Regions from separate parts of the Lysinibacillus sp. AR18-8 genome, predicted to be linked through region 3. Evidence: riboswitches for the same ligand, from Rfam matches in the RefSeq annotation. Region 3 holds a riboswitch; each other region holds the start of a gene.

Region 1 (7,822 bases), on a different contig from region 3:
AATATGGTCATCCCAAAAACATCGAAAAATATTGATGGTGCCCACGCCTTTATTAACTTCATGCTAAGTGCTGAATCAGGTGCTCAAAATGCTGATTTTGTAGGCTATTCTACTCCTAATATTGCCGCTATGGACTTAATGGACGAAGAAGTTGTTTCTGACGAACGCTACTATCCTTCTGAAGAACAACGCGATACATTAGAGGTCTACAAAAATTTAGGACCTGATTATTTAGGGAAATACAACGAATTATTTTTAGAATTTAAAATGAGTATCAGATAATTAAACTAGCGAATTGGTTTTCACACCAATTCGCTAGTTTTTTCTCTGCTTATCTAACTGTTTATTAAACTAAGAACATTTTCAATCGACTATTTGCATTATTATATTTATAAAATATTTTATCTAAATTTTAATAGATTCTCACATTAGTGTATTTTTGATAGTCCATAACTTCTAACGCTCAACATCGCTACAATTTATAGCCATGCTTTATACCATTACAGACAGACTCTCCAAATTTTTAATTCTCCCTTTATAAGAGAAGTCCCTCAATTGTTGTTGCTTTACTAATTTATCCTCCCATAGCTTCTTTTCCCTCAACTTTTATGACTAAAATGTATTATTTCATCATGCATAGGTGCGTGGATAAAAACTTTTGTGGAAAACCATTCTAAATATAGAACCAGTACTATAATCTTAACTATTAGCCAAGCAATAATTCTTTATGATAGACTGTACTATATTTGATTACAAAAAGGGGGTTCATTCGATGACCCAGCAGAAGTCCAATAAGGCGGCTTTGTATATTTTAATGTTTAATATGTTTATCGCAATGGGGAGTATTGGCATTATTATTCCTGTCATGCCAGAGTATTTAAAAATATTTGGTGCAGCAGGACAAGTTCTAGGTATGCTAATCGCAACGTTCGCCTTAGCTCAATTCGTATTTTCTCCTATTGCTGGGAATCTTTCAGATCAGTACGGACGAAAAAATTTAATTATTTTCGGTCTTATCGTAACAGGTCTTGCACAAATCGGATTTGGCCTTGCTACAGATGTATGGATGCTCTTTTTAGCACGATTTTTAGGTGGTCTAGGTTCCGCATTTGTTGCACCTCCTATTATGGCTTTTGTCGCTGACGTCACAACCTATGAAGAACGTGGGAAAGGTATGGGGATGTTGGGTGCCGCTATGTCTCTTGGCTTTATGATTGGACCTGGTATTGGTGGCTTTTTAGCAAAGGTAAGCTTACATTTCCCATTTTTCACAGCTGGAGCTGCAGCCATTGTAGCATCTATTTTATCTTACTTTTTATTACCTTCTACCAAACCAAACACTGCTCAACAGAAACAAAAGCAAGACAATCTGGCGAAGCAAATGGCTCGTTCCATACATATGCCTTATTTTGTTATGCTCATAATTATGCTGGTGTTCTCGTTTGGAATTGCAAATTTCCAAACGACATTGTCATTATTTGTGACAGAAAAGTTTAATTACACACCTGTAGATATAGCGATTATATTAGTTGTTGGTGGTGCTTTTGGAGTAGTAGTACAAATGTTTATTATTACACCACTGTTCAATCGTTATGGTGAAATGAAAGTAGTACTAGTAAATTTATTTATTGCATCCGTTGCTATTTTCTTAATATTATTTGTTTCTGGCTTTGCCCTTATTTTAGTTGTAGCAACAATTTTCTCTACAGCAACGACATTAATTCGTCCAGCTGTTAATACACTCATCTCAAAGCTTGCAGAGAAAGAGCAGGGATTTGCTGCGGGCTTGAATAATGCCTATATGAGCCTCGGAAATATGATTGGACCCGCTTTGGCAGGTTTATTATTTGACTGGAATATGAATAGCCCATATATTTTCGGTTCTATCATATTATTAGCCTGTTTCTTCCTAGCGCTCATCTGGACAGTGAAAAAAGCACCTCATTTAATGCATCCCGATACAAAATAGTCTGAAAAATCATTGACTATTTTTAGCAGTATGTTACATTATTGTTGATTCACAAAATTGAATGATTTTAACCACTAGGGGAGTCTTTAAAAGGCTGAGACGTATATGGTAATATACGGACCCTTTGAACCTGATCTAGTTCACACTAGCGGAGGGAAGTGGCGCTACTTGCTGTTGTCACTATACACACACAAGGCCGCTTCCTATTGTTTAAAGGGGGTGGCCTTTTTATTTTTCCTCACGAACTTTACCAAAAGGAGTGAACTTTATGTCAATTCGTAAATTAACAGTCATGGCTTTATTAGTAGCCGTTGCTGTTGCAGGCTCTACTTTCGTATCCATCCCAACAGGAATCGCACGTGCTTACCCAGTTCAGCATGCTATTAATGTGATAGGAGCCATTATACTTGGACCCGTACCAACAGTTATAGTTGCCTTTGTCACTGCCATCATTCGTATCCTTACTGGAACAGGCTCTCTACTAGCTATCCCTGGTAGTATCATCGGTGCGTTCTGTGCTGCCCTTGCCTATAAATATAGCAATAAAATGTGGTTAGCTGGTATCGGAGAAGTTATCGGAACGGGCATTCTGGCTTCACTTATTGCCGTCCCTTATGCAAAATTATTCATGGGAACATCTGTAGCAGTATTCTTCTTCCTACCAGCCTTTTTAACATCAAGTACGATCGGTGCTATTTTAGGTGTAATGGTTGCGAGTAGCTTGCGTAAAACAGAGCTAGTAAAGAGGTTTAATTCTTCTTTTTATTGAGAGAAATTGAATTATGAGCATTCATTGAGCTGGGGTAGTCCAATTTGGATCGCTTTTCTTCTTTTTATGAGCGGCTGTGGCTCTACTTAGAGCGCTTTTCTTCTCTTTATGAGCAAAGAGCCTACTTTTTAGATAATTCTTACCCTCTTTACAAAGGGGATAACTCTCTATTTCAAGGAATATAAAAAGCAGTGCAAAACTATTCGAGTTTGCACTGCTTCCTCTATTTTAAGATCGTTTTTTCATGCCTTTTAACAACTGTGCTACATTTGTGTCTTCTGGTATAGTTTTTTCCTCAACAAGCGGCTCTTTTTTCTTCGCATTCGTTAGGAAATTCCAACCAAAACGTCTTATGGTAATATCAATAAAGAAAAGAAGCATACTCGCTAAGAGTAGCCATGTGGCAATATTTTGCCGATCTGCTCCTTTTGTCGTAAAGTCACGGAAGACATCTTGTGGTTCCTTTAAAACAGTGCCTCCTGTTCGTTGAGTTAACTCTTCTATCAGTTGGTTATTTACAGGGAGTAGTTCGTATTCAGCACTATAAGGAACACTTAGCCCTGCCTGATAAATGGCCTGCTTTTCATCTGCTATACGGAAGAAAATTAATCCAGGTTCAGCTTGTACTACAGCTCGAACTTGAGATGCGGAAATGGTTTCAAGTTGTGTTTCTAGCTCCTCCCCTGCTTCATTTACCGCTACAATATCTAAAAATGCGGCTTCATTTGTAGGGTCTGTAATCATAAAGGAACCATCTGCTTCCAATCTTACATCATAGGCTACATCATTGTAGCTTGGTAGCATTTGAGAAATAAGTGTTTGCCAAAATACTCCCCAATTCTGCCATCTAGCCCAATCTCCTGTCCATTTACCCGTTGAATCAGATGTAAAGGCAAATGTTTTACCAAGACCATATTGCCACTGCGCTAACACAGGATCTTCTTTCTCGCTTTCTGCTACAACAGTAGCCCCCTGTTTTGCCGTTGTCCCAATATATGCATTCATTTGTGGGACACCATTAGCAAACAGTGAGTTCCATCCTGCTGCATTATAAATTGCCGGATAGAATGGATTGTCCTCAATATAGGTGCGGGAAATCATAGCTGTTTCCCGAGATAAAATAGAAGGAATGGTTTGCTCATCTATCACATCATAGAAACGTCCACTGCCCATGTCACTAAGCGCTTCTAATAAGTTCGCATCGGCATCTTGTCCAATCGCTACTGTCGATAAGGTTATACCCTCTTCTTTCCCTTCACCAATTAAATCCTCATAGTTCCCTGCCTGTGACTGCCCATCTGTTAAGAGGATAATATGCTTACGTTGGAGCTTTAAATCAGCAAGGTTCTCGTAGGCTTTAGCTAATGAACTATAGATTTCTGTTCCCCCACCAGGTGTTACTGATAAAATAGTATCCACAGCCTCTTCTTTACTGTTAAGAGGCCCTGTCTCTATAATCTCCCAAGGACGATCATCAAAGGCGATGAATCCTAATGTATCCTCATCTCGCAACATCTCAACAGAACGTGCCGCTGCTTCCTTAGCAAGCTCAAGCTTCGAGCCTTGCATACTGCCAGAACGGTCAAGTACAATCACTAATCCTAAGGAAGGTAATTGCTCTTTGCCCTTAATTTCCATTTCCACTGGCAATAAGGTTTCAATCGGTGTTTTAAAATAGCCGCCTAGACCAAAACTATTTTCTCCACCCACCATTGTAAAACCAACTCCAAAGTTTTTGACTGCTTGCTCAATAACACTCATTTTTGCTTCACCCACTAAATGACCTGGTACATTGTCGAAAACGATAGCATTATATTGCAAATAGCTGGATAGTTCATTTGGTAAACTTTTAGGTGCTACAACATCATAGGCAATGGATTGACTACCAAGTGCTGCTGCGATGGGTGATGCTGTTTCATAACCATTAACGATTAATAAATGTGGTTCACTTTGAACCATTGTGACACTAGTTAACTTATTGTTTTCAAAAATGGCATCCTGACCAACTTGAACAACGGCTTCATATTTTACAAGTCCTTCAGCTGTTGCTGCATGTTTATAGGTAAACACATTCGTGCCTTCAGTCAGCTCCACTGCCTCTCGATGAATAAGCTCATCATTTTCATATAGTAATAGCTCGCCTTGACCTGCTGATGTTGCATGTATGTCTGTCACTAATTGTTGTTGCTCTCCAACGTAAGCAACTTGAGGGGATACAAAGCTTTTTAGTGATACATCATTGACAACTGGTTGACTAAAAGGCTTAATATCCACACTAATATTAGAGCCTTTCAACTTCGTAGCAAATTCTAAAGCATCGCCCTTTGTCTCATTACCATCTGTTAGTAGCACAAGACGAGTTGCTTTTTTAGGATCTATAATCCCTGAAGCAAGCTGTAGACTTTGTTCTATATTTGTTTGATCGGTAGCTTTAATTTCAGTTAGTTTCGGTACTTCCTTTAATGTTTTAGATAAAATAGCTTCTGTTTGTAAAGTAGAGGAAAATGAATAAATGCCCGCAAGTTGTGGTTCTTTTTTTGATTGGAGGCTCTCCTGTATAAACTGAACCATCTCATCTTCCGTACCATTCATAGAAGCAGAACGGTCTACTAAATAAATAATTTGTTCTTCTTTGATTGGTAATAATAGATATGGACCTGCGAGTGCAAAAACTAAACAGCCTGCTGCCACTATGCGAATAGTAAGTACAACAATATGACTTCTTTTAAGTCGCTGTCGCTCATGAAAGTATGTCCATCCAAAATACAAGAATAATGGAAGGAGTAACAACAATACTAACGGCATATCAATTCGTAAATCCACGACGTCGTTGCACCTCCCACTCTGAAACAAGCAATAGTAAAATAATTACAATTAGCCAAGGCACGAAAGAGGTCATCGACACTTCTTCCTTTCCATTGTCTGAAATATCACCTAATGTAAAACTTGTTCCTTGTTCAATGACACGTTCTTGTGCTTGCAATTGTACAATCAATTGTTTTTCCTCATTATTTGAGCGTACCATATAAATGCCTGGCTGTTTGGGCGCAGTTAGCATCCCCTTCGTAACAGACGAAAGAAACTCGTCTTCTTGCGAATAAACATTCCAGTCTCCTTGCGCTAAAGCAACTGCACGTTGTTCATTGGGTGAAAAAATCCCAAGTGACCCAACTGATTCTGTTAGCTGCTGCTCTGTACTCCATAGAAATAGTGGGAATGATGGATGTAAAGGCCAATCTGTATCAGCAATATCGGCTAAAACAACGATATCTCCTTTTGGGGAGCGTTGGATGAACGGCTCTTCTCCAACAGAAGCAATCGTTTCATAGTCCGCAAAACCAGGATAAACAGCACTAACATAAACATCCTTTAGTTCACTAAAGGCAAATAATGCATCACTGCTAGTGCTTACCGTCCCATTCGCATCTACTTTTTCTGCATCATCACGACCAAATAATACGAGGGGATTGTCCATCTTTTCCAATAACGCTGATTGGTTTGTGATTATGGTAGCATCTTGATTGTCAGCGACTTGCAAGGAAGGGACGATTTTTACGCCACTACTAACTGTTTGAAAACCTTTTTGTATCAGTTGATGCAAGCCTTGATCAACAATAATTTTTGACGTAGTCGTTTGTAGTAAAACTGTTTGTTGATTGTCTATGTCATAATCATCTTTTGCATCAATAATAGCTGTCATGGATTTTGCTAAAGGCAAATCTTTAAATGTTTTCGTAATGGCTTCATTTGGAGGCACAACGACACTTTCTGCTACCAGCTCCTCACCCTCTGCATTATTCAATGCGAGCGTTACCTTTTGCTCGGTATTTGTATCATTATGGAGTTGTACAAGTGCCAGCGTAGCTTGCCCATCTGTCGTAGCAGCAAAGCGGGTGATAGCGATATTTGTTAAGTCTTTTGTAGCACCTCTTACTAGCCATTTCACAGAATCCTTGTCCATCGGTAATTGCTTTTTATCAAGTGTATCTGTAAAAACATAGATAGAAGTCGGTGTGTCGCCCACAAATGCCTGTGCTACATCCAGCGCCTTATTCATTTCAGCAGTTTCATAGGTTACTTGTAAATCTTGAATAGCTTTTTTTATTTCACTCGTGTTTGTTTCTTGCTGTAAAACAGCTTTTGGTGCAGCACCAGTTGTAATTAATGTGACAGGTCGACCATTCAATTCATTCATCAAGTTCAGCATTTCCTGTTTATGAGCGTCAAAGGTTGATTGCTCTTTACCTGCCAGCATTGTGGCTGAAGTATCTACAATAAATATGGTTTGTGCACCAACAATGGTTGATTTTTTTATATAAGGATTCATCAATGCCAAAACAAGTAGCAGTAAAGCAAGAAGCTGTAAATATAGTAGGGCATTTTTTTGTAAATGCTTTAAATAAGGCGATACTCGCGTTTCCTGCATAATCTCCGACCAAAAAAGCGTCGAAGAAACTGTTTGATCTGTATATTTTTTTCGAAAGAAATAATAAAGTAGGACAATGACCGGGATGATGGCCGTCCAGCTAAATATAATTTGACTAAAGCCCAATACGGCTCACCTCACCTAATCCAATGTGCTTTTAATAATTGCTGGAAAATCGCATGTTGCAATCCATCTTCCACTTTCAATTGTAATTTTCGAACACCAAAGCGACGGCAAATGGCTTCAAATTCTTCTTCATGTAGTATGCGTCTTGCATGGTAGGACTCTAATACTTTAGAGGACATCGTCACATTCACATCATTACCTGTTTCACGATCAAGGAGACGTACATCACCCGAATAATTTGGTGACAGTTCTTCTTGCGTTACAATTTGCAAAATGCGAACATCTCCAGCATAGCGTGGTAGCCTTTTTAATAGCTGTTCCCATTCCTCAATTGGCTCTAATCCATCTGTAACAATGAATAATACGGTACTATCTTTAGGTAAAGCTTTAAGTGCATCCTTGGCAAAACGATTAGAGTAATTAGCTTCCTCTATATCTGTTACTAGCTGTAAAAAAGCTCGGCGATACATGGTACCCTTCCGTCGAAATGGTGGCTTCACTTCATCTTGGACAAAAGAAAAGGATAGACGAT
Region 2 (7,822 bases), on a different contig from region 3:
CTCTACACCTGTTGCTTCCACTTTTCCATCTAATAAATTCATAACCGTCAGTAATAAATTGCCTGTGCCTACTGCTGGGTCCATGATCGAGATCTTTTCATTTTCAAGACGCTCTGCAAAAATCTGCTCCACAAAGTAGCCCACTAATAGCCCTAACGTGTCAGGAGTCATTTGATGATTCGGCTGTGAGCCTTTGCGCATCCCTTTTAAAATAGCAATTTGAATAGCTTTACGAATATCCTCTTTTGTTGCATCTTTTTGAGAAAAATTAACTTCGCCATCAAGCCATGCCTCTAACCCATCTAATAATCCTTCTAGTAACGTTATATTGTGTTCTTTTTCGATTTTTTCGGCATGCTCATTTAGCAAACCAAATAACTTTTCGATATTTTCCATATCTAACTTCCTTTCACGCAGAAAAGAGCCGTGACAAACACTTGTCACAGCCCCTTTGTCTAGTATTATCTTAGCCTAAAAGCAGCTTATTATGCTAGTGCTTTGACAGCTGCAATGGCCGCTTCATAGTTTGGATGATCTGTAGCTTCAGGTACATATTCAACATATGTTACTTTATTGTTTGCATCCACAACGAATACTGCACGTGTCAGAAGACGTAATTCTTGAATGTATACGCCATATGCCTCACCAAATGAAAGGTCGCGGTGATCTGATACAGTTTGGACTGCATCTATACCTGCTGCACCACACCAACGCTTTTGAGCGAATGGAAGATCCACAGATACTGTATAAATGACTACATTATCACCTAAGTTCGCTGCTTCCTCATTGAATCGACGTGTTTGCGCATCACATACACCAGTATCTAATGATGGTACAACACTAAATAAACGAATTTTTCCTTCTGAATCATTTAATGTTACAGGTGATAGGTCATTCGCTAATACCGTAAAATCTGGAGCTTGATCGCCCACCTTTACTTCATTTCCTACTAGTGTCACTGGACCATTTTTAAATGTTACTTGTGCCATCTAAACGCCTCCTAATCATCATATGTACATAATATTACTAAATGAAGGGAATTAATTGCAACTATGATAGCTTACATACTTAGAAATAGATAAGACTGTCTCCTAATTTGAGACAGTCTTATGTTTATTGTTCATTTTTTTCCTCTAGCTTGGCTAAGTCTATTTTTTCTTCTTGCACAGTAATTTCTATATGTTCTTCTTGTTTTGGTAAAGTAGTCGGTGTTGAAGCCTTTTCAATAAAGATCTTTTCGTGCACCACTGTTGTATCGGCAAAATAATCATGTAAGCCTTGATTTTCTGGCAAAATCACTACCAAAATATACAGTGGCATAAAAATATTATTGATGATACGACCAATCCAATCACGGAATAACACATCTGACCAAGTTAGCTGATCGTGCTTTAATGAAATTACACGTAATCCGAACACCATTTTCCCTAGTGTTTGCCCAAAGAACTTGGTCATCAGCACAAAATAGCTATAGTAGAAAATTGCTGTAATAATAGAAATTGGCGCATACCAAACCGAATCAGATAAAGACCAATCCATTAAATAGAAGATAGGATTGACGAGTATTCCACCTACAGCAGAAATGATGAATCCATCTAATAAAAATGCCCAAAATCGTACCCAAAAACCAGCAGTTTTTAATGCATAGTTTTTTTCATGTGCTGATTCTCCTGAAGTGTTTATATAGAAGCCATTTTCCAATGAGGTGAACCTTGCATAACAATTTCATTGTTTGTCATTGTGCTCTCCCCCTTAGTATTCCCCATATAGATACATCATTTTCGGAGCGCTATAGTCCGTCATGATTTTCATTAGCATTTTTTCTTCGGCAGAGGGACCGAACATGGAGCCAATTTTCATACCTACGTATGATTGCCAGCCACCCATATCGTATGAATACTCAAATAAAGCCGCATCTTCAAGTCCATAATCCTCACGAAGAGCTGCAATGGCCGCTTCTTCATCACCAATTTCATCAATTAACCCTGCTTCAAGTGCTTTTGTACCGCCAAGAATACGACCATCTGCAACCTTCTTCACTTCTGCTTCAGACATATTACGTCCCTGCTCTACAATATCTACAAATTCTTCGTACGTTTCATTAATCATATCTTGCATCATTGCACGTTCCTCTGCTGTCACTTCACGCATTGGACTTAGCATATCTTTATGCTCTCCCGATTTAAACGTTTCAAATTTGACCCCTACTTTTTCAGCCAGCTCTTGATAGTTAATTGATTGCATGATGACACCAATAGAGCCTGTTATTGTATCACGATGGGCAAATATTTTATCTGCTGGTGCAGAAATATAATAACCACCTGAAGCTGCCATAGAATCCATTGATACATAAATTGGAATTTGTCGTTCTTCTTTTATTTTTAGTAGCTTTTTATAGATATCTGCAGATTCCTTTACACCACCACCTGGTGAATTAACGCTTAAAACAACCCCCTGTATGGACTCATCATATAAAATATTATCCAATTGTTCTAAGAAAAATTGATGATCATAGGCAACTGGTTGCCACAATGTACTTGAGCCGATATCTTGAATCGTTCCATCTACCTTTAAATAAGCAATTCGCTTATCAAAATTCTCCCCTTCAATGACATTTTCATATACATCTAAGCTATTACCTGCCATTAAGCTATCAAAATTACCTAGGAAATCTGCTTTAAATAGCGCAAAAATGGTATTAATTCCTAACGAAAATAGTAAAAGAACACCAGCCACTACTAAAGCAACCCACCTTTTTACATTCATGTCTTTCCGCCTCCTCAACACGTAATACGTATGACTTGCCAATTTGTTTCATCTTTTTGCAATAATTAAACACAAAAAGCTTTAAGCTATGTATTTCCTCATATTACCTTACCTAAAAAAAATAAAAAAATCAAAGTCCATACCTTTGATGAACTTTGATTTTCGACATTATTTCCCAGGAAATATTATAATTGGAGGTGTTTGATTTCTTGTTGTCGTAATTCGACACGTCTAATTTTCCCAGAAGATGTTTTTGGTAGTTCCTCTACAAATTCAATAGCACGTGGATATTTATAAGGAGCAGTCAATGATTTAACATGACTTTGGAGTGTTTGAATAAGCGCTCCATCACCTTTTTCACCATTGCGCAGAACAATAAATGCTTTGACAATATTTCCTCTTACTTTATCAGGGCTCGCTATAACAGCAGCCTCTTTTACAGTTGGATGTTTCATTAAAGCATCCTCTACTTCAAAAGGGCCAATTGTATAGCCTGAGGATATAATAACATCGTCTCCTCGTCCGTCAAACCAAAAGTAGCCATCTTCATCTTTATAAGCACGATCTCCTGTAATATACCAATCCCCACGAAATTGTAAATTTGTACGTTCAGGATCATTTAAATATTTTTTAAAGAGTGCTGGCGTTTCGCGATGAACAGCAATATCACCAACTTCTCCGATTGTAACAGGTTTGCCCAAATCATTAATAATTTCAACAGTGTTGCCAGGAGTAGGTTTTCCCATAGAGCCAACTCTCGCTTCCATCCCTACCATTGTGCCTACCAATAATGTATTTTCCGTTTGTCCATAGCCATCTCGCACTTGTAATTTGAATGTTTCCAAGAATACTCTAATAACCTCACTATTTAATGGCTCACCAGCTGATACAGCTTGGCGAATTGCACTTAAATCATATTCATGTAAATTTTCAAGCGCTGCCATAAAACGATATTCAGTTGGTGTACAGCATAGTACATTGATTTTGAATCTCTCAAGCAATGCTAAATAAGAAGCTGCTTCAAATTTACCTTTGTAGACAAATGCAGTAGCACCACTGCCTAAAGTAGCTAGAAATGGACTCCAAATCCATTTTTGCCACCCTGGTGCTGCAGTCGCCCAAACAATATCATTTTCTTGTACACCCAACCAATGTGGTGCTGTTGTTCGTAAATGAGCATAGCCCCAACTATGCGTATGCACTGCTGCTTTTGGATTTCCTGTTGTTCCGCTTGTATAGGCTAAAAATGCATTGTCTGTGCTTTTTGTTGGGATAGGATTTATGTAGGTTGTAGGTTGATTATTCATTTTTTCAAGTATGTTCTGCCAAGGTTCATGTGCATTCCCTATGACAAATTGCAGTATGTCTTGTAAATTTCCCACTTTATCGAACTGTTCAATATAGGGTTCAAATGCAATAACTGCTTTAGCATTTGCATGATGAATTCGATACTCAATATCCTTTGTTCTTAACATCTCAGAACTTGGAATAATAGTTAAACCCGCTTTCAATGCAGCAATATACACAATATATGCTTCAACCGAACGTGGTACCATTACTAAAATGACATCACCTTTCTTTAAACCTTGCTTGGTGAATACATGTGCTGCTTGATTCGCTTTTTCCAATAAATGTGCATATGTAATACATTGGATGTCTTGGTTTTCTTCATAAATGATTAAAGCATTTTTGGCTGCATCCTGAGCATATTTTTCAATTTCTTCTACTATGTTATACCATTCTGGTGCAACTAAATCTTGTCTTTTCATGGCAATTGCCCCCTTTTGTTATGACACATTATAAAACTCTTTTTTCAGCATTTTCAATGGTTTGTGCTTAATTTCGGTAAAGTCATGACAACTATCATACCCTCCTATATGGCATCGGTCACATTTTATCTATAGGAAAACTTGCTATTGAATACAAATGAAAAGTATGGTACATTTTGGTCAACTAAAAGCAAGATTGCAGGGGGACTCGTAAGAGTTGAGAAGGTAAAACCTGACCCTTTGAACCTGTTAGTTAATACTGACGTAGGGAGCAATAAACATCGTTTTCAGATGAAAGGCTCTTTTCGTGCATTTTTACACAAAAAGAGCCTTTTTTGCATGCTTACGTCCATCCCTAAAGGAGGACTACAATGATTTTTCAAACAATTCGTCAACAGCAACCACTTATCCATTGTATAACCAATTATGTAGTGGCAAATTTTCAAGCAAATGGTTTATTAGCGATAGGTGCTTCACCAGTAATGGCCGATGACTACCAAGAGGTAGAGGAGATGGTGGCCATTGCTCAAGCATTATTAATTAATATTGGAACACTTAATGATCGCACAAAAAGTGCCATGTTATTAGCAGGTGAAAAAGCCAATAAACTTGGTATTCCTGTTATTTTAGATCCTGTCGGAGTTGGAGCCACAACTTATCGTAAGGAAACCGTAAAATACTTACTGGAAAACATACACTTTGCCGTGATTCGCTGTAATCTCGGCGAGCTAGCAGCAATAGTTGGTGTAAATTGGCAACAAAAAGGTGTTGATAGTGGTCATGGCACTATCGCTATGGAATTAGAAGCCACATCATTGGCTCAACGCTATCAATGCATTGTTATTGTCACAGGAGAACGCGATTTTATAACTGATGGCAAGCATAGCCAATGGATCGCTGGTGGTCATCCACAAATGACGGAAGTAACGGGTACAGGTTGTTTACTTAGCGCAATTTGTGGCGCAGCCTATAGTGTAAGCCATAATCCTTACCAACAATTAACAGAAACACTTACTTACTATAAAAAAGCAGGTGTACTGGCATCCGCATTTACTGCAGACATTGGTGATTTTCAAATAGCCTTACTCAATGCTATACATCGCTTATCAAAGGATGGTGCAGCTTCATGCATATTGTAACAACAATCGCTGGCTCAGATAGTGGTGGTGGCGCGGGTATACAGGCTGATTTAAAAACATTTCAGGAATTAGAAGTGTTCGGTACTTCTGTTATTACTGCTCTAACTGCTCAAAATACTTTGGGTGTAACAGGTGTTTGCCCTATTGACGTTTCCTTTATAAAAAAACAATTAGAGGCCTTAGTAGAAGATTTTCCAATCGCTGCGATTAAAACAGGAATGCTTTATTCCTCAGAAATTATCAAAGCAATTGCACACAAGATCAGGGAGCTAAACATTCCGCTGATTGTTGATCCGGTGATGATTGCAAAAGGTGGGGAAAGCCTATTACAGCAAGAAGCTATCGATGCCTTACGCTCAACTTTATTACCACTTGCTACGGTTGTTACGCCCAATATACCCGAGGCAGAGACACTTACTGGGAGATCTATTCATCATTTTGAAGATATGAAAGAAGTAGCTCAAAGCTTGTTACAGCTAGGTGTACAATGTGTCATCATTAAAGGTGGTCATTTAGCAGATCCACTTTATGCCATTGATTATGTATTTTGCAAAAATGGACGTTCTTTTTCTTTGCAGTCTCCACGAATCCAAACAAAAAATACGCATGGTACTGGATGTACATTTTCCGCAGCACTTACTGCTTTTCTTGGACAAGGATTTGCTCTGGAAAATGCCATAATAGAAGCTAAAAAATTTATCCAATTAGCTATTATGTTTAATTTATCGATTGGAAATGGTCATGGACCCACTAATCATTTTGCTTATCAACAGTATAAGGAAGGCTGTGAGGTGATTATTCATGAAACGTGAGGATTTGGAGCTCTATTTTATTATGGGTACGAGCAATGTTCCTCCTCAAGAACAACCTATCTATATCCTAGAAAAAGCCTTGCAAGCAGGCATTACAATGTTTCAATTTCGTGAAAAAGGTCCTCACGCGTTAACTGGACTTGCGTATGAACAATTTGCACGCCAATGTCAAAAACTATGTCATCACTATCATGTGCCCTTTATCATTAATGACGATGTTGATCTAGCGATACGACTAGGGGCTGATGGTGTTCATATCGGACAAGATGATTTACCTGTAAGTGTAGCACGTAAAAGAATCGGGAATATGATTCTTGGTGTATCTGTCCATTGCGAGGAAGAATTGCAAATAGCTATTAACCATCAAGCTGATTATGTTGGTATCGGTCCAATCTTTCCAACATCCTCTAAAAGTGATGCACAACCACCATGTGGTACATCTTTTTTACAGGAGGCACATTCATTACATCCTGAATTACCAATTGTAGCAATTGGTGGAATAAATTTCACAAATGCACATTCTGTATTTCAAACGGGGGTTGATGGTGTTGCTGTTATTTCAGCTATTTGTCAAAGCAAAGATGTTGATCATACAGTAGCTACATTTAGATCCTTATCTCGTATAAATAAATGATCAATAAACAAACTAAAACCAGTGCCTTTTACGGTCACTGGTTTTAAGTTTATAAATGCTTAATCAGCATTTATTGATTGTTGTTTGGCATACCTTTTAATTGAGATTCTGCCATTTGTACAAGACGTTTAGTGATTTCACCACCAACGGAACCGTTGGCACGAGCTGAAGCTTCAGCTCCTAATTGAACACCAAATTCTTGTGCAATTTCGTATTTCATTTGATCTAGTGCTTGTTGTACACCAGGTACTGCAAGCTGGTTTGAACTACGGTTGTTGTTTGAAGCCATGTTTCTCACCTCCTTGTGAATATAGAATGTGCGATATTAGATTTTTAATACAAAAAATTTAGAGGTAAATTGTACCTCTATTGGAATAACAATATCCATACAAAAAAGCCGTCTCAAAATGGGCTTTGAGACAGCTTTTGAATCCTTATAGTAGATCTGCAAATTTATCTTGTTGTTCTTCTTTCTTAGGGAAAATATAGACCTCGCGATTCTTCACTGCTCGCTCGATCAATTCATCAAAGTCAGAGAAGCTTTCATAATGCTCAACCTTTTCAAGCTTCGGTTTTGTTTTTGGACTTGCTGGTGTAAAAATCGTGCAGCAATCTTCAAATGGCTGAATAGATGTTTCGTATGTGCCGATTTTTTCTGCAATATCAATAATTTCTAATTTATCTGTTGAAATCAGCGGACGA
Region 3 (7,822 bases):
AATAGAATTAATTAAAGACTGTAGTGATGCCTTATCACCGTAGCCATACTTTGTGCCATTCTTTTGTGCAGCCTGGTAGACTACCAGTGCATTTTTATATTGAATGATGGCGTTCTTCACTTGTTCTTGAGAGGCGCTATTATTGTTCGCTACAGCTCTTGCAGTCACTACAGCAGAATCAAATACTGCACGGTCTGTATGTGTTGTCCATTTATCCGTATTTAATATATCATAGCCGTTTACAGATACTTGTACATATGGCGGGGATGCAATTAGTGCATTAAGTTCTTTTTTATCAATGACAGGGAGCGTTACTGAGATACGGCTATCGTTCACCTGTACATTATTTACTAGATGCCCTGAATCTAAAGCTACTTTAGCTCCACCTTTTACAACGATTTGCTCAATTTTACCTTCTCCATAAAGGTTGAAATCTTTTGTTACATCAATTGTAAGTTTTTCAATATTAGCCATTGCTCCAAAGGATTCTACTTTGCCTACTACCTCTACTTTGGAAAGAAGTTGATCAGACGATACGTTGACTTTAGTACGGGCTAAATTGATGTTTGATGATTTCATATCGATTAAAGTAACGTATAGCCAACTTACCTTTTTCGTTACAATTGGTTTTAGTGTAATTGTTTCACTTACTACTACATCATCAAGTGTAACAGCTTTTTTTACTCTGTTTGTAATGATAAGCTGACCATCCACACTAACGTTTTGAACTTTTACATAGTCCGCGTTAACAGTGAGGTCTCCAGAGATTTGTGCGTTACCTCCATCAAAATAAACAGATTTTTTGCTGGTACCTGCTTTGTTTAATATTAATGCTGTAACGTCGGTAAGTTGTCCGTTTTTCACTACAATAGTTGCTCGGGCATTGGATAATGCTGTTTTATTTGATGTATTGAATAGGGGCTTTAATGCAGATTGAATTCTAAATGTACCGTTAGATGTTATCACAGTATCTTTTGTTATATTTTTGATCGTTACGGATTCACCTATCACCTTTTTGGCTGCTGCCACCTGTGTCTCATATAAATTTGATTGTATTTGAGATGTTGTGGCACTTGCCGTAGACATTGGTAATACTAGTGTCGCTGTAATAGCCGTGACCATTAATGTTGATAGCGCTTTATTTTTCAATTTAAGTCACTCCAATCATTCTATTTAATAGTTAATATATCATATTTTTCTATAATTTAGAATTAGAAGAGGATGTTTTACTATGAATCTCCATTCAAATAAGTCATTAGTCCTTTATATTGAAAAATAAATGTTTGGTGAAGTATCGGTATTTTTCTCTATAATTCTGTAAATTTTCTACTTTATTCGCTAAATATTTTATTGTGATACAATCATCCATCCATTATTATTAGTATAAAAGTGGGGGTGTTAGTTATGAAAAAATCAAGAGGAATTGCCTTAAAACTTTCTTCCCTTATAATAGGATTATTTCTTATTTTATTTTTATCCTATACTGTCATAACGGGGATTATTATAAAAAAGCAAAGTGTTGAAGACGCAGAGCATGGAACATTACAATCGGCTGAATCTTCTGCAGCTATTATGAGTGAAAGATTTAAGAAAGCCAATACGACATTACAAACAACAAAGCGTATCATAGAAAGCATGGAGAAGAATAATACGTTGTCTACCAAGGGTGTCATAGACGTAATGGAAAACAATTTAGCTAGCAATAATGACATTCTTGGAGTAGGAGCAATCTTTGAGCAAGATTCTATTATTTTAGAACCAACTGAAGCTGCTTTAGTAGATACTAAAAAACGTTTTATCCCTTATTTAAGTAAGAACGGAAATGATATCTCGACGGCTCTAATCGAAGGTATTGATGATAAGAGTATTTCTGAATGGTATTGGGTACCAAAAGAAGAGAGACGTGCAGTTTTGACAGAGCCCTATGATTATAATGTAAACGGTCAATCCGTATTAATGACAACCATTTCAGTGCCATTAATCAATGCTTCCGGGACATTTTTCGGTGTATTGACTGCCGATGTATCAATAGATTTTTTAAATGATTTAACAAAATCGAATGCCCCAGAAGGCGGTTATGCGGCAATTATTACGAATAAAGGTGTGCTAACAGCTAACAGTTTTGGTGATGAGCTAGTTGGGCGCAATATGCAAGAGGATCCTACTTGGACAAGTATTAGTAAGACAATGGAAAATGGTGAACTAACAAGTATGTACGTTGACTCTAATCAACTGAAGGAAAAGGCCTATAATGTTTTTGCTCCAATGATTTTAGAGGGTATTGACGAAACATGGACTGTTCAAGTCGTGTTAGCTGAATCAAAGATTCTAGAAACATATAATCATGTATTTGTATTTACGATTATTGCTTCCATTATTATGGTGGTTTTGATGACAGCTGCAAGTGTGTTATTCATCTATAAACAATTAAAACCACTTAAATTTTTACGTGCATCGATTGAAACTGCAGCCGAAGGGGATTTAACACAAAAGGTAGAAGAGCGATATATTAAGCCTGATGAAATTGGTGCAGTTGCTGTGGCCTATAATAATATGTTAGATAAAACCAATAGTGCGATTCAAACTGTACTAAATTCCACGAGGTTATTGAACCAATCTTCTAATCAGGTAAATGAGGCATTTAATGAGGTAGTTGCTTCTAGTCAGGAGGTTTCTGTAGCTATCAACGAGATTGCACAAGGAGCTTCGAAGCAATCAGAGGATACAGAAGAAACAAATTATCGAATGATGGATTTATCAGATCAGATTGATGCTATTACGGCTCTTTCTAATGAAATGGATGAGCTATCTCATAAAACAGGTGTAACAACGGAAAAAGGATTGCATGAGGTTGAAAGTTTAAGAGAACGTAATATGGAGACAAATGAAATGAATGGGCGTATCCAGCAGCAAATGGAATCATTAGCTTCTAATATTGCCAATATTAATCAGATTATTGCTTCGATTCAAAGCATTACCGAGCAGACTAATCTGCTAGCTTTAAATGCAAGTATTGAGGCTGCACGTGCTGGTGAACATGGTAAAGGATTTGCTGTAGTTGCAGAGGAAGTTAGAAAGCTAGCAGAACAATCTAAGAATGAAACAGAAATTATTAAGAGTACAGTAGAAAGTATTCTTGAAAATTCTCAGCAGACGGTTGCTGTGATTGCATCTAATGCAGATTTAATGCAATCTCAAAATGAGTCCGTACAAAGCACGCAACTAGCATTTAAAGATAGCAGTGATTTGTCGGGTTCAATTGCAAATTCTATTAGTGATTTAATGAATAAACTATCTAGCATGTTAGAGCATAAAAATCAGGCAATCATGGCTATCCAAAGTATTTCGGCTATTTCAGAGCAAACAGCAGCCTCTGCGGAACAAGTAAGTGCTTCTGCAATGGATCAACAAGTAGAATTACAAAAAGTAGCAGAGTCTATTCAAAATATGAACGATATTTCAAACGAGCTACAAGAAGTTGTAAACCGATTTAAGCTTGCTTAAAAAGAAAGGCTGCCTTCAATATAGAGGCAGTCTTCTTTATGGTGAAAGCCGGAGAAATTGACCTAGAAGGAATTCAACACTACTATTAACACTGGAAGGGGGACATTGATATGATGTATCTCGGAATGATTTTCTTTCAAATTGTTGTACCTATTTTAGTGTTACTTGTAATAGGCGCTATACTACAAAAGAAATTTCGCTTTAATTTAAAAGCATTGTCTCAGCTTATTACATATTGCTTTATGCCAGCAGCTGTTTTTGTAAATTTATATGAAACACATGTGGAATTAACTGTACTGGGAGAGGTCGGATTATTTATTGTACTCTTTATCGGTAGTCAAATGATACTCAGTCACTTTATGGCAAAAGGGTTAGGTTTAGCTAGAACAGAGGCAGCTGTCTTTAAAAATAGTGTTGTGCTCATTAACTCGGGTAATTACGGTATTCCAGTGGCTCAAATGATATTTGCCACGCAACCTATTGGAGTAGCCATTCAGGTCATGCTCGTAATCTTTCAAAATATGACTACGTATACATATGGTTTATACAATTTAATTTCTTCTACAAAGTCAGGTATGACAATCATCAAGGATTTCTTTAAAATGCCTATTATTCATGCGCTGATTATAGGTGTCGCTATGAATTATTTTGATATCGGTATTCCACAGTTTATCAAAATACCAGTAGAACATGTGGCAGATGGATTTATTGCTGTGGCTCTAATTACTTTAGGTGCGCAATTATCACAATTAGAGATGAAATCAATGTTTAATAAAACCGTCTTTATCAGCTGTTTTACGCGATTAATTATTGGACCATCTGTTGCATTGGCCATTATTTATATATTGGGATTAGATGGAGTCGTCGCACAATCACTGTTTATAGCTAGTGCTTTTCCAACATCCCGCAATAGTTCTAGTCTAGCATTGGAATATGATGTAGAATCAGCAACAGCCGCGCAAGCTGTTTTATTTTCAACCATTGTAAGCTGTATAACTGTAACCATTGTGATCTATTTTGCAGAAGTATTATTTACCTAGTAAGATAAAAAATAACTTCCATCTCTTAGTATTATCTGCTACACTAGCATCAAACTAAATAGTATTAACTAGGGGAGTCTGATGAGTCAGGCTGAGAGGGAAACGCTACGAAGTTTCTTGACCCTTTGGACCTGATCTGGCTCATACCAGCGTGGGAAAGTTAAGAAGCTATTGCAGAGTATGCAATCAATAGACCTTTACATTCGTGGCCGGATCCAAATAATTATTTTGGATTCGGCCTTTATTTTTTGGATTGTTGGGGTGAGCTAGAATCGGTCCTTATATCAAAATAAATTTAAGGGAGAGAAGTAGCTCATGTCAGCAATTAGTGAAAAGAATATTACCATTATGTCCAGCTTTGAAGGAAGCAAAAAAGTATATGTGGAAGGATCACGCCCAGATATTCTAGTACCTATGCGAGAAATTGCATTAAGTCCGACAACAGGCAGTTTTGGAAATGAAGAAAATGCTCCTATTCGAGTATATGATACGAGTGGGCCCTATACAGATCCAGCCTACCAAGTAGATATTACGAAAGGTTTACCTGCCTTACGAAATGCATGGATTCAAGAGCGAGGGGATGTAGAAGCATATGAGGGACGCTCCATTAAACCGGAGGATAATGGCTTTCGTCATGTTGATGACCCGCGTATTCAAGAAAATGTCTTCCCTGAGTTGGAGAGAAAGCCTTTGCGTGCTAAAAAAGGTAAAAATGTGACACAGCTTCACTATGCACGAAAGGGAATTATAACGCCTGAAATGGAGTTTGTAGCAATTCGTGAAAATATGGATCCTGAATTTGTACGTTCAGAAATTGCAGCTGGGCGTGCTATAATGCCTTCTAATATTAATCACCCTGAGGCAGAGCCAATGATTATTGGGCGTAATTTTCATGTAAAGATCAATGCGAATATCGGGAATTCTGCTGTATCTTCTTCCATTGCAGAAGAAGTTGAGAAAATGACCTGGGCAACTCGATGGGGCGCAGATAATATTATGGATTTATCGACTGGTAAACATATTCATACAACTAGAGAATGGATTATTCGAAATGCTGCAGTGCCAGTGGGAACAGTGCCAATTTATCAGGCTTTAGAAAAGGTAAATGGTGTAGCAGAGGATTTAACGTGGGAGGTTTATCGTGATACTCTCATAGAACAAGCCGAGCAGGGTGTAGATTACTTCACCATTCATGCAGGTGTCCTTTTACGCTATGTACCACTAACAGCAAATCGTGTGACAGGTATTGTATCTCGAGGTGGCTCTATAATGGCACAGTGGTGTTTATATCATCATCAAGAGAATTTCCTGTATACACACTTTGAGGAAATCTGTGAAATTATGAAAGCCTATGATGTTGCTTTTTCCTTAGGTGATGGTTTACGCCCAGGCTCAATTGCAGATGCCAATGATGAGGCACAATTTGCAGAGCTTGAAACACTAGGCGAGCTAACACAGATTGCTTGGCAGCATGATGTTCAGGTAATGGTTGAGGGACCAGGTCATGTACCAATGCATCTGATTAAAGAAAACATGGACAAGCAATTAGAGGTTTGTAAGGAAGCGCCCTTCTATACATTAGGACCACTCACAACAGATATTGCTCCAGGTTATGACCACATTACATCAGCCATTGGGGCAGCCATGATTGGCTGGTTTGGTACAGCGATGCTTTGTTATGTGACACCGAAAGAGCATCTTGGTTTACCGAATCGCGAGGACGTTCGTGTGGGCGTTATCACTTATAAAATTGCTGCACATGCTGCTGATTTAGCAAAAGGTCATCCAGGTGCACAACAACGAGACGATGCACTGTCTAAAGCGCGCTTTGAGTTCCGTTGGCGTGATCAATTCAATCTGTCACTAGATCCCGAGCGTGCAGTGGAATATCATGATGAGACACTGCCAGCAGAGGGAGCAAAAACAGCACACTTTTGTTCTATGTGTGGGCCTAAATTCTGTAGCATGAGAATTTCACAGGATATTCGTAATTATGCGAAAGATAAGGATTTGAATACGACTGAAGCGATCCATCAAGGTATGAAAGAAAAGGCTGAGGAGTTTAAAAAAGCAGGCAGTCAAATTTACCAATAATGAAAGAAAAGGCTTATGTCAAAAAAATAGACATAGGCCTTTTCTTAATAAAAAAACTCCATGTGAATAGTGGATTCACATGGAGTAAAAGTTGGATTTGGATATCAATAATAAAGTGGAATATTAAACGTTTGTTGGTTGTTTTACATATGGATTTGTAAGGTCCATACCTTCTAAGGAAAGACCCATCGCTTTAGCGACACCTTCACCATATGCTGGGTCAGCTAGATAGCAGTGAAGGATGTGACGGCGTTTGATGAACTCTTCAACAGAAGCCATATCGTTCGCGGTATTTTCAAATAAGCGTTGCTGCTCTTCCGAAGTCAATAGACGGAATAGTTTACCTGGTTGTTCAAAGTAATTATTATCGTCTTCACGGAAATCATGAATACCTGCATGACCATCAATACGTAATTCAGGCTCTTTATGGTCTAAATTATGCTCCCACTCACCATAGCTATTTGGTTCATAGCTTAATGTCGAACCAAGATTGCCATCAAAGCGCATTGCTCCATCTCGGTGGAAAGTACGGAATGGACATTTTGGTGCGTTGACAGGAAGCATATAGTGGTTTACACCAAGACGATAGCGTTGGGCATCCGCATATGCAAAGATACGACCTTGTAACATTTTATCTGGTGAGAAGCTGATGCCAGGAACAATGTTAGATGGTGCGAATGCAGCTTGTTCAACTTCTGCAAAGTAGTTGTCTGGATTTTTGTTTAACTCGAATTCACCTACAGGAATTAATGGGAAGTCTTTTTTATACCATACCTTTGTTAAATCAAATGGGTTGTATGGTAGCTCACGAGCTTGTTCCTCTGTCATTACCTGAATGTACATTTTCCATTTAGGGAAATCGCCTTTTTCAATTGCTTCATATAAATCACGTTGTGAAGATTCGCGGTCTTGACCAATAATCTCATTAGCCTCGACACCAGTTAAGTTCTTAATGCCTTGCTCTGTACGGAAGTGGAATTTAACCCAAACACGTTCATTATTAGCATTGATAAAGCTATACGTATGAGAACCAAATCCGTGCATATTACGGTAACCAGCTGGAATACCACGGTCAGACATAACAATTGTCACTTGGTGAAGTGCTTCAGGTAATGAAGTCCAGAAATCCCAGTTAGAGTTGGCATTTTTCATATTTGTACGTGGGTCCCGTTTTACCACATGGT
Region 4 (7,822 bases), on a different contig from region 3:
TTTCTGGAAAAACTGGTGCTGGTAAAACAACCATTTTCGATGCTGTTTGCTATGCTCTTTACGGATCAGGTAGTGGGGAGGACCGGCAGGATACAGCTTTACTAAGAAGCGGCTTTGCACATGATGAAGTTTATACAGCTGTAGAACTCGTCTTTGAAATGCATGGAAAGGTCTATCAAATAGTACGACAGCCAGGTCATATTAAAGAAAAAAATAAAACGGTTACTGGAAAGAAAATAGAGCTAGCAGAAGTAAAAGACGGAAAGCTAGATTATAGCATTGTAGAGAAACAGCAAACGCTTGAAGTCGATAAGAAAGTGCAGGAAATCATAGGTCTCACAAAAGATCAATTTAGCCAAATTGTCATGCTACCTCAAGGTGAATTTAGAAAACTATTAACCTCTGATTCAACAAATAAAGAAGTAATTTTACGGAAAATCTTTAAAACAGATCGTTTCGGTGTCATGGCGAAAAAGCTTGATGCCAAGCGTAAAGAAGCAGAAAGTGATCTTGAGCGTGCCAAACAATTAAAAGAGCATTTACTTGGCCAAATTGTGGGCGCCTTACCACAACGTTCTTCCGCTTTATTCACATTGATTGCTGATAATACGGAAAATTTACATCAACTGACAGAGGCACTTGATGAGGAGCTTAGCTACTATAAGAAATGTGGAGAAGATGAACAGTCATACTATGAAGAAGCATATAGCCTTCATCAAAAAGAGCAGGAATATTATCGCTTAGCAAAAACGCTAAATGAGCAATTTGATGAACAAGCTAATCGACAGCAACGGCTGCAAATGCTTTTACAACAGCAGGATTTATACCAAGCAAAGGAGAAGGAGATTGCTTTGGCAGAACAAGCAGAGCGACTTGTGCTCCTCGAACAACAATGCAAGGATTTACGTGCTGAACTGAATGTTAAAGAGATAGCATTTCAACAAGCAAAGGTTAAGCAACAGCAGTCACAAGAAAAGTTGCAAGAAGCGCAAGAAAAATATGAGATAGAGCAGGCTAAAGAATCTGAACGACAGCAAATCTTACAGCAGGAAATGCAGATGCTAGCGCTTTTACCGAAATTTGAAGCCTATGAAAACAATATACAGCAGCTGCAAATAGCGGAGCAATATGCTGAAAATGCAAAACGAGCAGTAAATGATAACGTCAAACTTTTGGAAAATGAACAAGAGCAATTACAGCATTTTTCTCAATCATTAGAAGGCTATGAAAAACAGGTTGAACCCTATGAAAGCTATTTAGAACAATTACCGAAACTACGGGAACAGGTTGCTTTAATCAAGCAAGCGGATAAATATAAACATGCCGCAGATTTAGCTAAGCAGGATGTAGTTGCTTCAGAAAGTCTCTATCAAGAAAGTAAAGAGGCTCTTCAACTTTTGCAGCAACGATGGCTGACAAGTCAAGCTAGTATTTTAGCAGAACAACTGAAGGAAGGAGAACCCTGTCCTGTTTGTGGTAGTATGACACATCAGAAAGCACACAATGAGCAACTGGAAGTTATTGAGCTTGCTCAAGTGGAAGCATTAAGAGCGAAGGCATCATCAGACGAGCGTAAGTATTTAGAGAAAGAGGCATTTTTAGCATCAGCGCAGCAACTTCTTCAAGATACATGGCGACAACTCGAGGCTCAACATATTAAACAAGAAGACCAACCACAGATCACCGCTACTTTACATGAAGTGGAACAAGAGATTGCTGCATTAAAAATTATTCAACATCAATTAGCTGATGTGCGATTAAAAATAAAGCATCAGCATGACCGAATAGAGCAGCTACGAAATAAGCATATGAAGCTAGAGCAATATTTAGCAGAGCAGATAAAAGAATGGACAAAATTACAAGCGGTTGTAGACGAACAACTTAAGCAGATGCCCCCTAATTTACCAACTTTACAGCAATTAAAGCAACAACTGAATGAAGTTAGTAAACAGAAAGAAGAGCTTCAAAAAAGTTGGCAAGTGAGTCAAGAAAATTTGCATGCAGCAAAGGAAACAGCTAGCAATGCAACACTAACTGTAGAGATTGCCAAACAGTCCTTTGAGGAATTACAGCTTAAAATGAATGAAAAGCTTCAGCAATTTTCAGCAGATATGCAAGAAATAGGTTTCGAAAGCTATGAGGCTTATGCAACTGCTAAACGGAGTGCCATACAATTGGATGCACTTCGAAAAGCATGTAGCGACTATGCTTTACAAGTACACACGTTGCAAATTCAGATTACCGAAGGGGCTACATACCTTCAAGGAAAAGAGAAGCAAGATTTAGAGGCGATGGAAGCAAGAGTAGAACAGCATCGAGTTTCCTATGAGGAAGCATTTAAACGTTTGCAACAGATGAATGGCTTTATACAAGCATGCCAAGGCTTTAGTGAAAGGGTGGAAGAAATAGCGAAAGAGCTTCATTTACTTGAACAAGAAGCAGGACGAGTAAAGGAGCTCTATGGATTATTAAATGGACAAAATTCGAAAAAGTTATCCTTTGAGCGTTATATACAAATTAACTACTTAGATCAAATTACAGAAGCTGCCAATATACGTCTGTATCATTTATCAAACGGTCAATTTGAGCTTAGACGTTCAGATAGATTAGAAAAGCATGCGAAGCAAAGTGGCCTTGGTCTTGATGTTTATGATGCTTATACAGATCAATTACGAGATGTCAAAACTTTATCAGGTGGCGAAAAGTTTAATGCTTCGTTGAGCCTTGCATTGGGGATGGCAGATGTGATTCAAAGCTACCAAGGTAATATTCATATTGAAACGATGTTTATTGATGAGGGCTTTGGCTCGCTCGATGAGGAATCACTAAATAAAGCAATCGATACATTAATTGATTTGCAGGATTCTGGTCGTATGATTGGCGTTATTTCGCATGTGCCTGAATTGAAATCTGCGATGCCAGCAGTTTTACATGTGGAAAAAACATTAAATGGCCATAGTCAAACCCATTTTGAAGTGAAATAAAACGAAGGCGTATTTCCTCTAAAAGGAATACGCCTCCGTTTTATTTTTTTCGAGTTGTGGTTGTAGGCGTTGTGCCCTTTTTTGCAGCCATTACTTTTTTTACGATAGGAATAACAATAGGTGCTAACTTAACGGCAGTTTTTACAACGTTTGATACTTTCATCCCAAAACAGCTCCTTTTACAATTACTACTACCTGTTTCACTTAAAAATAAAACATTAACGGATAACACGAACAGCCTGAATTATATTCCAAATCACAATACCTAGTGAGACGAGAGCATAGATGGTGAATGAAGCAAACCAAATAATCATCACTGTATTATTACTGGAGGTTGGATCTAAACTAAATGTGGAAAAAACAAAGACAATAAAGAATAGAATGCCAAAAACAAAGGGTATTAAATGAGAGACAAGTGCACGAATCGAATGGCTTTTTACATCACTGTCTTTTGTCACGAAATATACAATTAATGGAACGATAAAAGGGGCGAAGAAAATACTAAGATAACTAAAGGCAGCTAAAATTTTTTGATTCTCCATAGTTGTACCTCCTTTTTAAATATTTACGCATGAAAAACAGCAAAGTTTCAAAAAAATGATGTATGGAAGGTTGTAATCCTTCAATCCTTTGCGTACAATGAGAGTGTTCAAATAAATTCAGATGTAACGACCACAAGGGGAGCTGATGATGTCAGCTGAGACTGGGCACGTAATGCCTTGACTCTTCGAACCTGTAAGTTAACGCTTGCGTAGGGATGTGGATAGAAACCGACACTTGTACGATGTGAGGCTCTGTCCTGACATCGTTTTTTCGTCCGTAAAGGAAAAAAGGTGTCAGAAAGAGACATATCAGCGCTTTTCTATTCCTGCTCTTGTATCCTACATCGGAACAAAGGAGAGAATATGTATGGACAAAAAAAGACTATTAATGCTAGTGGAGATTGCGATTTTTGCAGCGATAGGTCTCGTACTGGATCAGGTTTCCTTTAAAGTATGGGCACAAGGCGGCTCAGTTAGTCTTGTTATGGTACCGATTATGTTAATAGCATTTCGCTGGGGCTTAGTAGCTGGTCTTACTACGGGACTACTTGTGGGTGTTATGCAAACAATGTTTGGTTCTTATATCGTGCACTGGCTACAAGGATTACTAGATTATGGTGTTGCTTTTACTGTTGTAGGATTAGCGGCGGTTGTACGTGGACCAGTGTTAGACGCTGCTAAACATATGAACAAAACAAAAATGGCACTTTATATAATCATAGGTACCGTTATCGCGGGCTTCTTACGATACACAGCACATACAATTGCTGGTGCTGTATTTTTTGCCGAATATGCGGGTGACCAGAATGCATGGATCTATTCCATCATCTACAATGGTACATATATGCTACCAGCAACCATTTTAACGGCTGTCGTTGGTGTTCTTTTATTCACAGCCGCTCCCCAATTAATGCAAAGAAAAGCTTAATGCTAGTCCCTTCACGTGAGTGGAGGGACTTTTTTGTCGTGAATAACTCTTTTAGCACTTTGCAAAGTAGGAAAGCATACAATATTTAAAGCGTTTATCGTTATACGCATAAAAAGTTATGTTATATTAAAGAATAGATATTAGATGAAAGGGACGTTATACATGATTGTAAAAACGCAAGAAGAGATTGAAGCTTTTAAAAAAATAGGACGCATTTGTGCTGAAATTCGCGAAGCAATGAAAGCTGCCACAAAACCAGGTGTTACAACACTTGAGCTTGATGAAATTGCTGGTCGCATGTTTGCAGAGGCTGGCGCTATTTCAGGACCAAAGGGAGAATATGATTTTCCAGGGTATACATGTATTAGCGTCAATGAAGAAGTAGCACATGGTATTCCAGGAAAGCGTGTTATTCAAGAGGGAGATATCGTAAATATTGATGTTTCAGGCTCTTTAAATGGCTATTTTGCTGACACAGGTATTTCATTTGTTGTGGGTGATGGCTATGAGGACAAAGAAAAGCTTTGCCGTGTTGCTAAAAGTGCCTTTGATCGAGCAATGACAAAGGTAAAGGCTGGATCTAAATTAAATCAAATTGGTAAAGCTGTTGAACGCGAGGCAAATGCTAATGGGTTAACTGTTATTATGAATTTAACAGGTCATGGCTTAGGTCAATCTTTACATGATGAACCAAACCATATTTTAAATTATTACGATGCATGGGATACTACTATTATGAAAGAAGGTATGGTCCTTGCGGTTGAGCCATTTATCTCAGCAAATGCAGAGCATATCGTAGAAGCAGGTGATGGCTGGACATTCGTGACGCCTGATAAATCACTTGTAGCACAAATCGAACATTCAGTCATTGTAACAAAAGATAAACCAATTATCTTAACGTCATTAGACGAAGAATAGGATGTAATGAAAAAATCCTGCTAACCAATTTATTTTTGGTAGGCAGGATTTTTTTTAATAAATAAAATGCCAACAAAGAGAACACCGCATAAAAATAAAGCAGCTGTAGTGACAAGTAGCTCATCAAAACCATTATGTATGGCGATTCCAATATAAGCCCAAATAAAAACACTTGGATACACAACATCAAAGTGATGGAAACGGATATGTAGCGCAATGGCTCCTCCTAAAGTAAGTAAAATCACTGCCCAAAGAGGCGTACTAAGACCAAAGCCGTTCCAACCATAAGCCGTTAACGTAAAGCTTGTATTTGTGATAAAAATAAATGTCATCCATGCTAAATAAATAGAGAAAGGAATACGACCAAACAAGGATTTGTCCTGAAGAGGGTACGTATTATACAACATAAACAAATACAAGACTAAGAGTAATGTAATGCCAAGAGAAACAATAAATAACTCATGGTGCCAGACATATATCGTCAATGCTTGTAATATATTTATGCAACTAAAAAGCGCAGACTGTTTCAAAGTTGTCTTTTTCATGTTCATAACTAACCAATAACCGAGTAAAAAATAAATGATAATCCAAATTACATGACTTACACTAACTGGTGCAAATACAACAGAAAAACGATTAGCGATTTCTAGCGAAGATTGACCGTTGATGTTCACGAAAAAGGATGAAAAGGTTAGGATGATTGAGACAAGATAAGAGATTGTCATCAAGATAAACCGAGGCATGTTTTCCTCTCCCTTCGTGTTAGATTGTATAGGGAAAAGACAAATAAGTATAGTACTGTCACTTTTTTTATTATAACGGAAATTTCCAACAATGTATCGTGTTGTTTTACTATTAATACCTACAATTTACCATGTCTGATAGGCATCCATATATTTCTTTAGTACAATAAGAATAGCCAAATAAAAGGAGTGAAGTTTCATGACACAAAATTTGAAAAATCTAGATCTAACTGTTGAACTAGACAAAAAGATGTATAAAAAGAAATTAAAAGTACTCCAATATGAAATGTTGAACGCACAACAATTTTTATTAAAAAACAAGATTGGCTTGATCTTGGTATTTGAAGGAATGGATGCAGCTGGTAAAGGTGGCGCTATTAAACGATTAATCGAACGTGTCGATCCCCGCGGTTATGTTGTACATCCTATTTCTGCTCCTCAAGCTCATGAATTACGCTACAATTATTTACAACGATTTTGGAGAAAATTGCCTCAACATGGGCAAATCGCTATTTTTGATCGCTCGTGGTATGGCCGCGTACTAGTAGAACGCATCGAAGGATTCGCAACAAAGGATGAATGGTCTCGTGCTTATGAAGAAATTAATAATTTCGAGAAGATTTTAACTGCAGGAGATTACATAATTATTAAGTTCTGGCTTCATGTTTCAGATGAGGAGCAATTAAAACGCTTTAAAGAACGTGAACAAAACCCTTATAAATCTTGGAAGTTAACAGCCGAGGATTGGCGCAATCGAGATAAAACACCTCAGTATATTGAAGCAGCAAATGCGATGTTTGAAAAGACAGATAAAAAAGATGCACCATGGGTCTTAGTCGCTGGAGATGACAAAAAGTATGCACGTGTTCAGGTGCTACAGGAAACTATTGCACACATTGAACGAGAGGCTCAAAGGCGTGGTCTTCATTTAACAAATGTGTTAGACAATACTCAACTAGAGGATGCTGATTCCTCCAGCTTAGAAATAGTAAACGAGAAAAAGAAAGAACAAAAAACTAAATAATTGAATTGTGCTGCTATGACAATAAGACATAAGCTGTTTTGGTTGTAGCAGCCTGTTTTTTTACATACAATGAAATATAAATAGGGTTTGCAATTATGGCTTGTAGCCAATGAAACAAAGAGAAATGTATTGATTTTTATTGGAAGGCTAGTGTGGAGAAATGGTGCTTAAAATTTGGAATCTATTAAGAAAAAAGGGTGGGAATGTGGTAACAATAAAGGGGGAAAAATGCTACATCCGCACATTCCAAGAAAAAGATGCACGAAGTTTAACGGGTCTCGTAAGCCGTAATAAATACTTTTGGTCTATATACGAGCCACTGCAAAGACCTGAATACTATACAGTCGATGCTCAATACAAAAAAATTCAAGAAAGTCTCTATTTAATGGAGTCTAAGCGTGAATTTACTTTTGGTATTTTTGAGCATAGTACAAATAATCTAATAGGGCATATTGCACTTTATGCTGTCAAACGCTTACCGTACTCGAGTGCATTTGTTGGCTATGCGATGGATGAGATTTATGTTGGAAAGGGCATTGTCACAGAAGCTGTGAATATGGTGGTCCGATTTGCATTTGAACAAATTGGTCTACATCGTGTAGAGGCCTACGTATCGACACAAAATAATGCCTCCATGCGTGTATTAGAGAAGGCTGGATTTCAGCAGGAGGGTCTGCTAAGAA

Evidence for each region. Region 3 has a riboswitch for thiamine pyrophosphate ahead of thiC (phosphomethylpyrimidine synthase ThiC). Riboswitches for the same ligand answer to the same signal wherever they lie in the genome.
Region 1: it holds a riboswitch for thiamine pyrophosphate, as region 3 does, so the genes downstream of both, thiW (energy coupling factor transporter S component ThiW) here and thiC (phosphomethylpyrimidine synthase ThiC) in region 3, are expected to answer to the same signal.
Region 2: it holds a riboswitch for thiamine pyrophosphate, as region 3 does, so the genes downstream of both, thiM (hydroxyethylthiazole kinase) here and thiC (phosphomethylpyrimidine synthase ThiC) in region 3, are expected to answer to the same signal.
Region 4: it holds a riboswitch for thiamine pyrophosphate, as region 3 does, so the genes downstream of both, thiT (energy-coupled thiamine transporter ThiT) here and thiC (phosphomethylpyrimidine synthase ThiC) in region 3, are expected to answer to the same signal.

Annotation. Positions count from the first base shown of each region.
Region 1 is NZ_MDGU01000010.1:151,618-159,439, forward strand. It holds gene BFM98_RS09775 (ABC transporter substrate-binding protein) at 1-282, shown strand, start outside; gene BFM98_RS09780 (MFS transporter) at 773-1,969, shown strand; TPP riboswitch at 2,036-2,143, shown strand; gene thiW (energy coupling factor transporter S component ThiW) at 2,238-2,738, shown strand; gene BFM98_RS09790 (VWA domain-containing protein) at 2,967-5,561, opposite strand; gene BFM98_RS09795 (vWA domain-containing protein) at 5,545-7,290, opposite strand; gene BFM98_RS09800 (DUF58 domain-containing protein) at 7,302-7,822, opposite strand, start outside.
Region 2 is NZ_MDGU01000014.1:105,674-113,495, forward strand. It holds gene BFM98_RS12565 (class I SAM-dependent methyltransferase) at 1-396, opposite strand, end outside; gene tpx (thiol peroxidase) at 486-989, opposite strand; gene BFM98_RS12575 (RDD family protein) at 1,114-1,701, opposite strand; gene sppA (signal peptide peptidase SppA) at 1,753-2,766, opposite strand; gene mbcS (acyl-CoA synthetase MbcS) at 2,952-4,535, opposite strand; TPP riboswitch at 4,726-4,823, shown strand; gene thiM (hydroxyethylthiazole kinase) at 4,907-5,674, shown strand; gene thiD (bifunctional hydroxymethylpyrimidine kinase/phosphomethylpyrimidine kinase) at 5,662-6,486, shown strand; gene thiE (thiamine phosphate synthase) at 6,476-7,120, shown strand; gene BFM98_RS12605 (alpha/beta-type small acid-soluble spore protein) at 7,191-7,409, opposite strand; gene thiI (tRNA uracil 4-sulfurtransferase ThiI) at 7,555-7,822, opposite strand, start outside.
Region 3 is NZ_MDGU01000025.1:42,025-49,846, forward strand. It holds gene BFM98_RS17865 (FIVAR domain-containing protein) at 1-1,149, opposite strand, end outside; gene BFM98_RS17870 (methyl-accepting chemotaxis protein) at 1,405-3,504, shown strand; gene BFM98_RS17875 (AEC family transporter) at 3,615-4,544, shown strand; TPP riboswitch at 4,605-4,719, shown strand; gene thiC (phosphomethylpyrimidine synthase ThiC) at 4,860-6,638, shown strand; gene BFM98_RS17885 (catalase) at 6,762-7,822, opposite strand, start outside.
Region 4 is NZ_MDGU01000030.1:77,919-85,740, forward strand. It holds gene BFM98_RS19755 (AAA family ATPase) at 1-2,984, shown strand, start outside; gene BFM98_RS24475 (hypothetical protein) at 3,025-3,147, opposite strand; gene BFM98_RS19760 (magnetosome magnetite crystal formation protein family) at 3,203-3,526, opposite strand; TPP riboswitch at 3,652-3,759, shown strand; gene thiT (energy-coupled thiamine transporter ThiT) at 3,894-4,454, shown strand; gene map (type I methionyl aminopeptidase) at 4,617-5,372, shown strand; gene BFM98_RS19775 (hypothetical protein) at 5,402-6,115, opposite strand; gene BFM98_RS19780 (polyphosphate kinase 2 family protein) at 6,315-7,139, shown strand; gene BFM98_RS19785 (GNAT family N-acetyltransferase) at 7,300-7,822, shown strand, end outside.